One region of the Pseudoalteromonas sp. SG43-1 genome, then DNA from elsewhere that is predicted to be linked to it. Evidence: predicted binding sites of a transcription regulator. Region 1 holds the regulator's gene; each other region holds the start of a gene.
What was found. The regulator sigma-54, encoded in region 1, starts transcription at its own class of promoters, with help from an activator protein. The targets are predictions, from matches to a motif close to GTTGGCACGNNNNTNGNNT.
Positions count from the first base shown of each region.

Region 2: the regulator sigma-54 is predicted to act here: its motif matches at 1,260-1,278, upstream of H5159_RS07200 (flagellar basal body rod protein FlgF).
Region 3: the regulator sigma-54 is predicted to act here: its motif matches at 1,629-1,647, upstream of H5159_RS16995 (hemerythrin domain-containing protein).
Region 4: the regulator sigma-54 is predicted to act here: its motif matches at 1,389-1,407, upstream of glnA (glutamate--ammonia ligase).

Region 1 is NZ_JACJFD010000001.1:305,465-308,664, forward strand. It holds gene rapZ (RNase adapter RapZ) at 1-412, opposite strand, end outside; gene ptsN (PTS IIA-like nitrogen regulatory protein PtsN) at 431-883, opposite strand; gene hpf (ribosome hibernation promoting factor) at 888-1,175, opposite strand; gene H5159_RS01410 (RNA polymerase factor sigma-54) at 1,202-2,701, opposite strand; gene lptB (LPS export ABC transporter ATP-binding protein) at 2,771-3,200, opposite strand, start outside.
Region 2 is NZ_JACJFD010000007.1:11,635-14,834, forward strand. It holds gene flgE (flagellar hook protein FlgE) at 1-1,157, shown strand, start outside; gene H5159_RS07200 (flagellar basal body rod protein FlgF) at 1,315-2,058, shown strand; gene flgG (flagellar basal-body rod protein FlgG) at 2,080-2,868, shown strand; gene flgH (flagellar basal body L-ring protein FlgH) at 2,885-3,200, shown strand, end outside.
Region 3 is NZ_JACJFD010000028.1:18,756-21,955, forward strand. It holds gene H5159_RS16985 (TonB-dependent siderophore receptor) at 1-240, opposite strand, end outside; gene H5159_RS16990 (hypothetical protein) at 657-1,070, shown strand; gene H5159_RS16995 (hemerythrin domain-containing protein) at 1,164-1,589, opposite strand; gene H5159_RS17000 (hypothetical protein) at 1,921-2,175, shown strand; gene H5159_RS17005 (hypothetical protein) at 2,235-2,489, shown strand; gene H5159_RS17010 (DUF6500 family protein) at 2,519-2,737, shown strand; gene H5159_RS17015 (GGDEF domain-containing protein) at 2,774-3,200, opposite strand, start outside.
Region 4 is NZ_JACJFD010000027.1:28,097-31,296, forward strand. It holds gene glnA (glutamate--ammonia ligase) at 1-1,333, opposite strand, end outside; gene typA (translational GTPase TypA) at 1,841-3,200, shown strand, end outside.

The DNA.
Region 1 (3,200 bases):
CAGTCGTATCTATCATAAAGTCGGCGCGAGTGGTTAATACATCAAGTAATTCTTTTTCTTTTTTGATGGCTAAATCAAGGGGCAACGAGTCTATTGATAGTGGGTGTAATCTGCGTGTTTCAGAAAAACGTTTGATCAATGTCTGATCGTCGCTATCTAAATAAAATAACGTAGGGTTTGCAAAGCCTGGTAAGTATTCAAGAATATCGTTAAATTCATCTTGTTCTTTAGGGATGTTGCGCACATCTATGCTAACAGCAATTTTATCGTAGCTATCAGATACACTGCGAACTAATGAAGGTAGTAGGTTTACTGGAATATTATCTACGCAATAATAACCTAAATCTTCTACAACGCGCAAAGCAACCGACTTTCCAGAACCAGAACGGCCGCTTATGATAATTAACTCCATTTAACACCCTTTATAAAACTATGATTGATCGACAATAACTTGGTAAAGCTCAGTATCAGATTTTGCACTGCGTAACTGTTTACAAAAATCTTTGTTGTTTAGTTTATCAGCAATGGTTGCTAGAGTCTTTAAGTGCTGCTGGTTATCGCCATCTGGTACGATGAGTGCGACAAAAATATCAACAGGGCGATTATCGATTGCATCAAAGTTTATTGGAGTTTCGCTAACGAGCACTAAAGCCAAAGGCTCTTCTGCACCGCTCATTCTTCCATGAGGAATAGCAATGCCACGCCCTATACCTGTACTACCTAATTTCTCTCTGCTCATTAAAGCATTAAGAATATCTTGTTGCGGTAAATACGGAAGTTTGTCGTGAGCAAGTTCGCTAATGAACTCTAAAATTCTTTTTTTGCTATTAAAAAGGACCGCAGCTTTGCTGCAGTCCTGGCATATAAGTGAACTTAATTTCATCATATTAGTGTCGAGCAAGCTTCTCTTTGTGTTTGATTACTTGGCGATCGAGCTTGTCGATCAACGAGTCAATAGCGGCATACATATCTTGATGTTCTGTAGAGGCAAATAGCTCAGCACCGCTTACGTGTATTGTGGCTTCTGCTTTTTGATTTAATTTTTCTACATCGAGAATGACATGAACATTATTAATATGATCAGAGTGTCTTTCAAGCTTCGCAAATTTAGTATTAATATAGTCTCTTAGTGAATCGGTTAATTCTACGTGACGACCAGTTAAGTTTAGTTGCATAAGCATTACCCTCTTAGTTTAGCGTCTTAAATCAGACTTTTACGCTGATTTGACGGTGGAATAGCAAGAGATTCGCGGTATTTTGCGATTGTACGTCTCGCTACTTTAATTCCTTGCTCAGCCAATATATCCGCTATTTTGCTATCACTCAATGGTTTTGCTGAGTTTTCTGCTGCGATTAATTTTCGGATAAGCGCACGTATTGCTGTAGATGAACATTCACCACCGTTTTCAGTACTTACATGGCTTGAGAAAAAATATTTAAGCTCAAATATACCACGGGGTGTATGCATGTACTTTTGAGTAGTAACACGCGAAATTGTCGATTCGTGCATTTCTACCATTTCAGCCACATCATTTAAAACCATTGGTTTCATGGCTTCAGGGCCATGTTCAAAAAAGCCTTGTTGTTGCTTAACAATACAATTAGTAACTTTTAATAGCGTGTCGTTTCTACTTTCTAAGCTTTTAATAAACCATTTAGCTTCTTGTAAATGTGAGCGAATAAACTGGCTGTCGCCACTTGATTTTACAGTGCGAGACATTGCTGCGTATTGGCTATTAACACGAATTTTAGGCATGCTATCTGGGTTTAATTCGACAACCCAGCGGCCTTTAATTTTTTTAACTGACACATCAGGAATAACATACTCAGATTCTTCCCTTACAATAGTATCTGCAGGTTTTGGGTTGAGAGTATGTATTAGTGTCATTACTTCTTTAAGCTCTTCTTCTTTGAGCTTAGTTTTTTTCATTAATGTACGATAGTCGCGAGCTGCTAATAGATCAATATGCTCGGTTAAAATCATTTTCGTTTCATTAATATAAGGTGTTTCTTTATCAAATTGATTAAGCTGAATACACAAACACTCTTGTAAACTACGTGCAGCAATACCAACAGGATCAAACAGTTGGATGCGTTTTAATACCGCTTCAATTTCATCAAGTTCGACTTCGTTATCATCTTCGTTTTCTTGATTAAAGCTTTCTAAAATCTCTTCGCAGCTTAGTGTTAAAATACCTGAATCATCGACAGCTTCTACAATAGCAATAGCAATAGCTTCGTCTGTAGGGCTAAATGGCGTTAGTTGTAATTGCCACATTAAATACTCATGGAGCGTTTCAGTAGAGGCGCCTTGGTATATTGATTCGTCTTCGGGCATTGGACCTGATGAGGCTGCAGGAGCGGCACTCATGTACTCATCCCAACTAACATCCATAGCCATGTCGTCACTTAGCGTGTCTTTTGCAAGTGCTTCACCAGTATCTTGTTCATATTCGCTCGGAGCATCATCAGCAGATGCGCTAACAGTTATGTCATCGGTATCAGCTTTTTGCTCGTTTTTACCAGCAGCGTCTTCGGAATAGTCTGCCTCTTCAACCTCTAATAGTGGATTACTGTCGAGAGCTTCTTGTATTTCTTGCTGGAGATCCAATGTACTGAGTTGCAACAAACGAATAGCTTGTTGCAACTGTGGAGTCATTGTAAGTTGCTGGCCCATGCGCAGCTGTAGTGATTGCCTCATGTATCTCTAACAATCCTTTTATGTTGTTATAATTAATACTAGCAGATGCTTAAAGACATGGCGTAAATGTTACAGCCTAAATTGCTCGCCTAAGTAAACATCGCGTACTGTTTTATCATTTAATACGTGTTCTGGAGTACCTGATGCAATCAGCTCCCCATGAGAAACAATGTAGGCTTTTTCACAAACATCAAGGGTCTCTCTTACGTTATGGTCGGTAATTAATACACCAATCCCACGATTTTTAAGATGTTCTATTATTTTCTTTATATCTAATACCGAAATAGGGTCAACACCGGCAAACGGTTCATCCAGTAATATAAATTTAGGATCTGCTGCCAGCGCTCGTGCTATTTCTACACGACGACGTTCTCCACCCGATAATGCCATACCTTGGCTATCACGAATGTGTTGTATGCTAAATTCATCTAATAAGTTATTGAGCGTGTCTTCTCTGGCTTGTTTATTTAGTTCTTTGCGTGTTTCTAAAATGGCCATT
Region 2 (3,200 bases), on a different contig from region 1:
CACTGCAATTTACAAATAACTCACTTGATTTAGCAATCACTGGTGAAGGTTATTTTGCGATGACAGACGATTTATCTTCGCAAGATTTAACATATACACGTGCGGGTGCATTTAAGCTTAACCAAGATAACTTTATGGTTGACGCAAAAGGTAACTTTTTACAAGCATTCCCTGTTGACTCATCTACAGGTGATACAACGTCGGTAAGTTTGAGCACAACTGATCCAATTCAAATCCCTGATTCGTCTGGTTCACCTCGCGCAACAGAAAATGTATTTTTGTCGTTTAACTTAGATGCAACAGCAGATGCTCCGGGTATTGCTTTTGACCCAACATCTAGTGGTACTTATAACTCATCTACGTCAACAACGGTATATGATTCACTAGGTGAACCACATATTTTACAGTACTTTTTTGCTAAAGAAGATGATGCCGCAGCAGGTGGTACAGATAACAGTTGGGAAGTATACGCAACACTCGATGGCAAAGTAGTTGATGCCACAACTGGTGGAGAACAAACAACGACACCTTATACACCACTGACCACCCTAGGTTTTAACTCAAGTGGTTTACCATCAACAACAGGCGGTGTAGCAAATACAAATACAACTACTTTTGATGAAATACTACTACCAGCGGGTTCTGGTACTGGCTTATCAACATTACTAGACAATGGTGCAACTTTCCCAGGTACTGGTATTGAGCTTAACTGGCGCGATGAAAACAACACAGCTGGACGTATCCCAACTCAGTATTCAAGTGGTTTTGAAGTAAAAGCACTCGATCAAGATGGCTCAACAGTAGGTCGTTTAGCCGGAATTGATATAGGAACAGACGGTAAAATTGTCGCTTCTTACAGTAATGGTGACTCAACATTCCTAGGCCAAGTGGCTATGGTACGTTTTCCAAATTCACAAGGGTTATCACAAGTGGGTGATACAAGCTGGAAGCAAAGTATTGATTCAGGTGAACCTGTAGCGGGTGAAGCCGGTTCGGGTACGTTTGGTGGAATTAACTCATCAGCGCTTGAGCAATCAAATACTAATCTTACAAACGAGCTTGTAGACTTAATTACTGCACAGCGTAATTACCAAGCAAACTCACGTGCGCTTGAAGTTAACTCAACTATTCAGCAAAGTATTTTGCAGATTCGATAAGCTAAACCCCATTAAATATATTAGGCTGCATTTTTGCAGCCTTTTTTATAAGTCCTCTTTGTAAGCCCTTCTAAATACCTCTCAATGTTGCGTCAAATTTAATCTGGCACCTATTTTGCATTTATAAGTTCAGAGATTTTTTATGTGAGTCGATACTATGGACAAAATGGTCTACATTGCGGCCTCTGGCGCTAAGCAAAGCCTACAAGGGCTTGCGCTTAAAGCCAATAATTTGGCGAATGCAAATACAACAGGATTTAAAGCTGACTTTGCCCAGGCGCGTTCTATGCAAGCGTTTGGCGAAGGTTTGCCTACACGTGTATTTTCAATGCAAGAGCGTCCGGGTTCAAACATGGTATCGGGTGGCATTGTTCAAACCGGGCGAGACTTAGATATCGCGATGAGCGATAATGCATGGCTTGCTGTGCAAGATGCCTCCGGTAATGAAGCTTACACAAAAGTGGGTACGTTAAACATTACTGCTCAAGGCATGCTCGTAACCAGCCACGGTCGTCAAGTTATTGGCGAAGGGGGACCTGTTATTTTACCCGTCCCAGTCGAAAAAATAGGGTTTAGCCAAGATGGCGCTATTCAAGTTCGACCGCAAGGCGCTCCCGCTAACTTTTTAGAAGAAATAGACACGCTTAGAGTGGTAGAAGCAAATAGCTCCCAGCTCGAAAAAGGTAACGATGGTTTATTTAGACCAAAAGCAAATGTAACAGTAGATACCTCTGCCAATGTAAAAGTTTTAAGTGGTTCGCTTGAAATGTCAAATGTGAACCCTGTTCACGAAATGGTCGACATGATAAGCCACCAGCGCCAATTTGAATTACAAGTGAAATTAATGAAAACAGCTGAAGAAATTGACGAGCGTCAAGATCAGTTATTACGCATAGTTTAACTTTAAAGTGAGGACACGATTATGAATCCAGCATTGTGGATCAGTAAAACTGGGCTAGACGCTCAACAAACCGATATATCGGTTATCTCAAATAATTTAGCGAATGCGAGTACCGTAGGTTACAAAAAAAGCCGCGCTATATTTGAAGATTTACTTTATCAAAATATTAATCAACCAGGTGGTCGTTCATCGCAAGATACCGAAATGCCGTCGGGCTTAATGTTAGGTGCGGGTGCTAAAGTTGTAGCTAACCAAAAAGAGTTTACGCAAGGCAACATGTTGACCACCGAAAACTCACTAGATTGGATGATTTCTGGCGAAGGTTTTTTTGAAGTACTGCAACCAGATGGCAATATTGCTTACTCGCGCAATGGTCAGTTTACTACCGATGGCGATGGACGAATTGTAACATCGGGCGCAGGTTACGTTATTCAGCCAGAAATGAATGTACCAGATGACGCGCAATCAATTACGGTTTCGCAAGACGGCGAAGTATCTGTACGTGTTGCAGGCCAAGCCGATAACGTTGTAATTGGTCAGCTGACTATTAGTGACTTTATTAATCCATCGGGTCTTGAGCCAATTGGTCAAAACCTTTATACCGAAACGGCTGTAAGTGGTGCGCCTGTACAAGGTAATCCTGGTGTTGAAGGGTTAGGTAGTATTATTCAAGGCTCACTCGAAACATCTAACGTAAATGTGACTGAAGAGCTGGTAAATCTAATAGAAACTCAGCGTATTTACGAAATGAACTCAAAAGTAATTTCGGCCGTTGACGAAATGATGAGTTATATCAATCAACAGCTTTAATAGAATAGGGGGAATTATGCGTAATATTATTTTATTTGCAGCGGGCACATTATTTTTAAGTGGCTGTATGTCTACGCAAAATAGTGAGGTAGTGCAGGACGACCCTTACTACGCACCTATGTACCCCGAGCCCATTTTAGAGCCGCTGGTAGCCACAGGTTCATTGTTTAATACTCATACATCAAACGACTTATATTCCGATAAAAAAGCGCTACGTACTGGCGATATAATTACGGTTAAATTGCAAGAGTCTACTCAAGCAACAAAGGCCGCTAAAACAGAAACAGACAAAGAAACTGACGCAAGCTTAGACCCAGTGATTGGCTTAGGTG
Region 3 (3,200 bases), on a different contig from region 1:
TAACTCGCTTGAAATTGGTGTTACTGAACGGGCTATATCTCGTAGAGCTAAGTTGTCGCCAAAAGGGCCGTCTACAGTGGCATTTTTAACCGAAAGACCTTGAGATTTAATAACTTGGCCTGCCACCTCAATACGCTCAATTGCGCCTTCTTTTGCTGTTTTTGATTCTTCGGCTGCAAAAGCATTAAGTGGTGTATTTAATATGGTGGCTAGGGAAAGTGCTAAATATGCGTGTTTCAAACGTTTTCTCTCTACGGTTAAAATGTTGTTGGCGATAAAGACCGAAAGGATTAAAAATAACTTTCAGTAAAATTTTGATTCTTTTTGTTTTTTAGAACATAACAAAACAGATGCATTATAAAGATGGTAATTAATAGTATTGTTTTATTAGTTGATAAAATATTAATACAGCGATTGTACTAGAGTGAATGTAAATATATGCTTTTAATAGAATTTTTAATTATAGACTACTTTCAACCTGCTAACATTTTAAAAGAGTTAACTTTTATGCAGCATTTTTAAATTACTTAAATAAGCTTCACTTTTAGTACTGCATGGCTTAACTAATGAATTTAATTAAAAATTTTTGAAATAAAAAATAACTTATACGGTCTAGGTTACTTCTACGTTTATTAATATTCATTTAAGGAAATTTTATGACAGGTTCAATGAATTCTGATGTGCAAAACCGTTTGCAGTGGTCACTTTTATCTTTGCGTTTAGGCGTGTTTATTGTAATGGTTATGTGGACATTCGATAAGTTTGTTAATCCTGGGCATAGCGCACGTATTTTTGAACATTTTTACGGTATTAGTGGCTCTACAGATATAGTGGCTTACATTATTGGTGCGGTGCAGTTAGTGCTTGTTTTAGCATTTTTAGCAGGTATTAAAAAGCGTATAACGTACGGTATCATTTTTGTAATGCATGGCTTATCTACGCTTTCTTCTTACAACCAGTACATAGATGGCTTTAATAACTTATTATTCTTTACTGCATGGCCAATGTGGGCTGCGTGTTTTGCACTTTACTTATTACGCGACCAAGACGTGAAATTTACTGTAAAGTAATAAAGTACATACAAAAAAATTGGTTATAAGCCATAAGGCTTATAACCAATAAGTACACAGGGAGTGTGTGGAAGTCGGTTTGCGTGTTTACAACTAATGCATAGCGTCGTTGTATTGCTCAGCAAGGCTCTCTTTTTGCCCTTCGGTAAGTGCTTTACCCGCTAATTGAAACACTTCGTGTTCTTCTTCACTTAAATGATGATGTACCAAATGGTGTAGCTTTTTAGCTGCAACTAACCATGCAGACGAGCTCATTTCGGTATCTTCAAGTTGTTCAATTAATTCATCAATTTCGTGATGTTCAGCTACGCTGTGGCGCGCTTTTTCATGAGTTAAGTCATCAAACATAAGTGGGTTATAAAAGTAACGTTCTTCAAATTTTGCGTGATTTTCTAATTCTGTTTTTAGCTCATCCATTAGCGTGTGGCGCTGCTCTGTGTCGCCGTGTGTTTGAATAAGCGCATCTACCAATTCTCGTTGTTTGTCATGGTCATGACGTAGTGCTTCAAAAATATTCATAACTAGTCCTTTTACAATTTATTTGCTTATATCATTAACTAGCAAACTAAATGCCAAATATTAAGTTATTGTATTTTAATAAATTTAATTTAATCTTTTATTCTTTGGCTGCGATCACTGTAAATTTTACAGTGATATGAATGCAATAATTTCAGGCTTTTGCGTAGTTCAATTATAAAAGTGAGTATAAATCCCTACAGAACCTTACAAATATTTACTGGTTGTTTATTTTATTGCAGTGATAAAGTGTCAGTGTTATTTGGGTACAACCTATATATTACTCTCACACATAAATGCAGGTAGCACGTTAACTTAATAGGATAGTTTAAGGATGAACATAAAAAGCCCCGTCGCCGCATTATTGCTGTGCGCTTTACTGAGTGCATGTAGTACAGCCCCGCGTTCCGACCCTAACTTATGCATTGAAGAGGCTGAAATGGTTGATCGAAATGGCGCTCAAACAAGCTCACAGGTTTACAATCAATGCATTAGCGCACAAATTAAAAAGGATGAAAAAAATAACACTTTTTTTGATGCCATCGGTACGTTCTTTTTTGAATTTTTTGTAATGGTGGTAGAAAAGTAAATAGGCTAACTTGCAGCTGTAATTTAAAGTAAATAAGTTGCGTAAAAATAGGATTAGTTATGAAGCAATTGTTGATAGCAATTTCACTTTTTTTATTACTAAGCGCTTGTGCGGCAAAGCCTTACGCAGGCTCGGCAAAATGTATGGAACAAGCAGATATTGCATACGAAACCGGTACACGTAAAAATGAGACATTAGATAATGAATGCAAAGCTGCAAAAGTAAATACGCCTAATAAAGAGCTTGAGAATCATGGCTTGGTTGATAGAAGCCTTTCACAGCTAATCGTTAGCTTTTTAAATGGCGTATTTTAATAGTAAAAATATAATTAAATAAGGTATGTATGAGGGAAGAACTAAGAGCAAAAATAATTACCGTGTGCGATAAAAAAATAGCAGTTAAAGGCGAAAATGTAGGGCTTTCTTTTTATGCATTTTTTGCCAATAAAAACGACGACCCAGAGCTACTTATGGAGGCCGCTACTTGGTGGATACACACCCATAAATTAGATCATTTTGTAAAAGCACATAAAATTAAACTGATGGTTTTAGATGGACTTTAGTCAATTAACTGAGCAAGTACTTCTAGCTGTGTTTATTTAATCAACAACGACTTGGTTTCTTCCGTTTTCTTTTGCTTTATAAAGTAATTTATCTGCATGCTTAATAAGAACATCTAGTGTGCTTTTTAAAGGGTTACTTACAGAGGCTCCCACACTAAAAGTGATTTTTGTATCACTAGGAAGGTCTTTTATATTACTACAATGCTCGGTAAACCTAGTGGCGAGCTGGTCAAAGATATCTCGAATAGCTAGTTCGTCAACCGAATTTAGTGCAAACAACCATTCTTCGCCGCCGTAGCGGCCAAACTGATGATCACCACTTAGTGTTTCTTTTGCAGCCTTTACAAAGGCAATAAGAACTAAATCTCCAACATCGTGACCAAATTGGTCGTTAACTTTTTTAAAGTAGTCTAAGTCAACAATTGCTATCGTCATTTTACCTTCATCAAGCTTTGCTTCTGCG
Region 4 (3,200 bases), on a different contig from region 1:
GTTCGATGTAAGCATCGATTAAGTCGTCAGTGAATACGCCACCTTGAGTTAAGAATTCACGGTCTGCGCTAAGTGCAGATAGTGCTTCGTCAAGTGATGCTGCAACAGTTGGGATTTCTGCTGCTTCTTCAGCTGGTAGGTCATATAAATCTTTATCCATAGCATCGCCAGGGTGGATCTTGTTTTTGATACCATCAAGGCCAGCCATAAGCATTGCTGAGAAAGCAAGGTATGGGTTAGCAGTTGGATCAGGGAAGCGTACTTCAATACGACGACCTTTTTCAGATGGAACCACTGGGATACGGATTGATGCAGAACGGTTACGTGCAGAGTATGCAAGCATAACTGGTGCTTCAAAACCTGGTACTAAACGTTTGTACGAGTTAGTAGAGGCATTTGCAAAAGCGTTAATTGCTTTAGCATGCTTGATGATACCACCAATGTAGTAAAGCGCATCTTCAGAAAGGCCGCCGTACTTATCACCAGCAAAAAGGTTTACACCATCTTTAGCAAGTGACTGGTGACAATGCATACCAGAACCGTTATCACCAACAACTGGCTTAGGCATAAACGTTGCTGTTTTACCGTATAAGTGAGCCATGTTATGGATAACATATTTCATTTCTTGAATTTCATCCGCTTTTAATACCATTGTATTAAAGCGAGTAGCAATCTCGTTTTGACCTGCTGTTGCAACTTCGTGGTGATGTGCTTCTACTACTTGGCCCATTTCTTCTAGAACTAGACACGTAGCTGAACGCCAATCTTGGAAGTCATCAACAGGAGCAACTGGGAAGTAACCGCCTTTAATACCTGGACGGTGACCTGTGTTGCCATCTGCATATTCTTTATCTGAGTTCCAAGCAGCTTGCTTAGAGTCAATTTTGTACATAGAACCAGACATATCTGATTTGTATTTAACGTCGTCAAATACGAAAAACTCTGGCTCAGGGCCAAATAAAACTGTATCTGCAATACCTGTAGAGCGCATGTAATCTTCAGCACGCTTAGCAACAGAACGCGGGTCGCGCTCATAACCTTGAAGCGTAGAAGGCTCTACTACGTCACAACGTACGATTAATGTTGATTCTTCAGTGAAAGGGTCTAGTTTGATTGATTCAGCAACTGGCATTAATACCATGTCTGATTCGTTTATGCCTTTCCAGCCTGCAATTGAAGAACCGTCAAACATTTTACCGTCTTCAAAAAAGTCTTCATCAACTTGGTGATGAGGAATAGATACATGTTGTTCTTTACCCTTAGTGTCAGTAAAGCGTAAATCAATGAACTTAACGTCATTTTCTTTAATAAAATCTAAAACCGATTGTGACATGTGTCCTCCAACTATTGGGTTTTGTTATTGCTGCATAATTGCTTTGGGATTTACTAAGCTGATTTTGTGCCATTTTTATAACTAGCTGTTTATAAATTAAAAAAATATCGTTGCATCAAAATGGAATGTACAAACGCACTATATTGGTGCGTAAATTTTCCTTTTTGGTGCAAAATTTACAGGGCACAATTTGCTGCTAATTTAATCGCTCGAAAATAGCATAACCTAAATGCAAAAGAGTACCAAAAAGATCAGCAAAATAGCCAAAAAGGCTGTTTTACAAAAAAAATTTGAAATTTAATTCATATAATTGTCATATATAAAACAGATACTTAGTAAAAGTATTGAGAAAGTTTTGAAATTTATATTGGATAAACTTTCATCCATGTCATTAATGAGGGATAATATGCGCCCTTTTAAATCCTATGCTGGGACATCTCGCGAAAGCGTGGATGAGTGCGTAGATCTTGCAGGATCAATGAGAATTTAATTTCTCTGAGTAAATATATGAGCATCGAACAGTTAAGAAATATAGCGATTATCGCGCACGTTGACCATGGTAAAACAACACTGGTTGACAAACTACTTGAGCAATCAGGTACATTAGAAACACGCGGCGGTAACGAAGAGCGCGTGATGGACTCAAACGACATTGAGAAAGAACGTGGTATTACCATTTTGGCTAAAAACACAGCCATTTCTTGGAATGACTACCATATCAATATCGTAGATACCCCGGGACACGCCGATTTCGGTGGTGAAGTTGAACGCGTACTTTCGATGGCTGACTCAGTATTATTACTTGTTGATGCTCAAGAAGGTCCAATGCCGCAAACGCGTTTCGTTACGCAAAAAGCATTCGCGCAAGGCTTAAAGCCAATCGTCGTTATCAATAAAATTGATAAGCCAGGCGCTCGTCCAGATTGGGTTATGGATCAAATCTTTGATTTATTCGACAACCTTGGCGCGACTGACGAACAGTTAGACTTTAAAGTAATCTACGCTTCAGCAATCAACGGTTGGGCAACACTAGATTTAGACGAACCATCAGACAACATGGAACCTATGTTCAAGATGATCGTTGAAGAAGTATCACCACCGGATGCAGATCCTGAAGGTGACTTCCAAATGCAAATTTCTCAACTAGATTACAACTCTTATGTTGGTGTAGTTGGTATTGGTCGTATTAAACGTGGTTCTGTTGCTCCTAACCAACAAGTTACTATTATCAGTGCTGATGGCACTACACGTAATGGTAAAATTGGTGCAGTACAAAGCTACCTAGGTCTTGAGCGTATCGAAACTGATAGAGCTTACGCTGGTAACATCGTAACTGTAACAGGTATTGGTGAGCTTAAGATTTCTGACACAGTTTGTTTCCCAGGAAACGTTGAAGCATTACCACCACTAAGTGTTGATGAGCCAACTGTAACAATGACATTCTCTGTAAATAACTCACCTTTCTGTGGTAAAGAAGGTAAGTTTGTAACGTCACGTAATATCCGTGAGCGTTTAGACAAAGAATTAGTACACAACGTAGCACTTCGCGTTGAAGATACTGCAAGCCCAGATAGCTTCCGTGTTTCTGGTCGTGGTGAATTACACCTAGGTATCTTAATCGAAAACATGCGTCGTGAAGGTTACGAGCTTTCAGTTTCTCGTCCAGAAGTTATCTTACGTACTGTAGATGGCGTTCTAGAAGAACCGTTTGAAACAGTGACTATTGACTGTCAAGAAGAGCATCAAGGTTCTGTTATGGAACAAGTTGGCCTACGTAAAGGTGAACTTACTAACATGACTCCAGATGGCAAAGGCCGTATGCGTTTAGACTTCATGATCCCAAGCCGTGGTTTAATTGGTTTCCAAA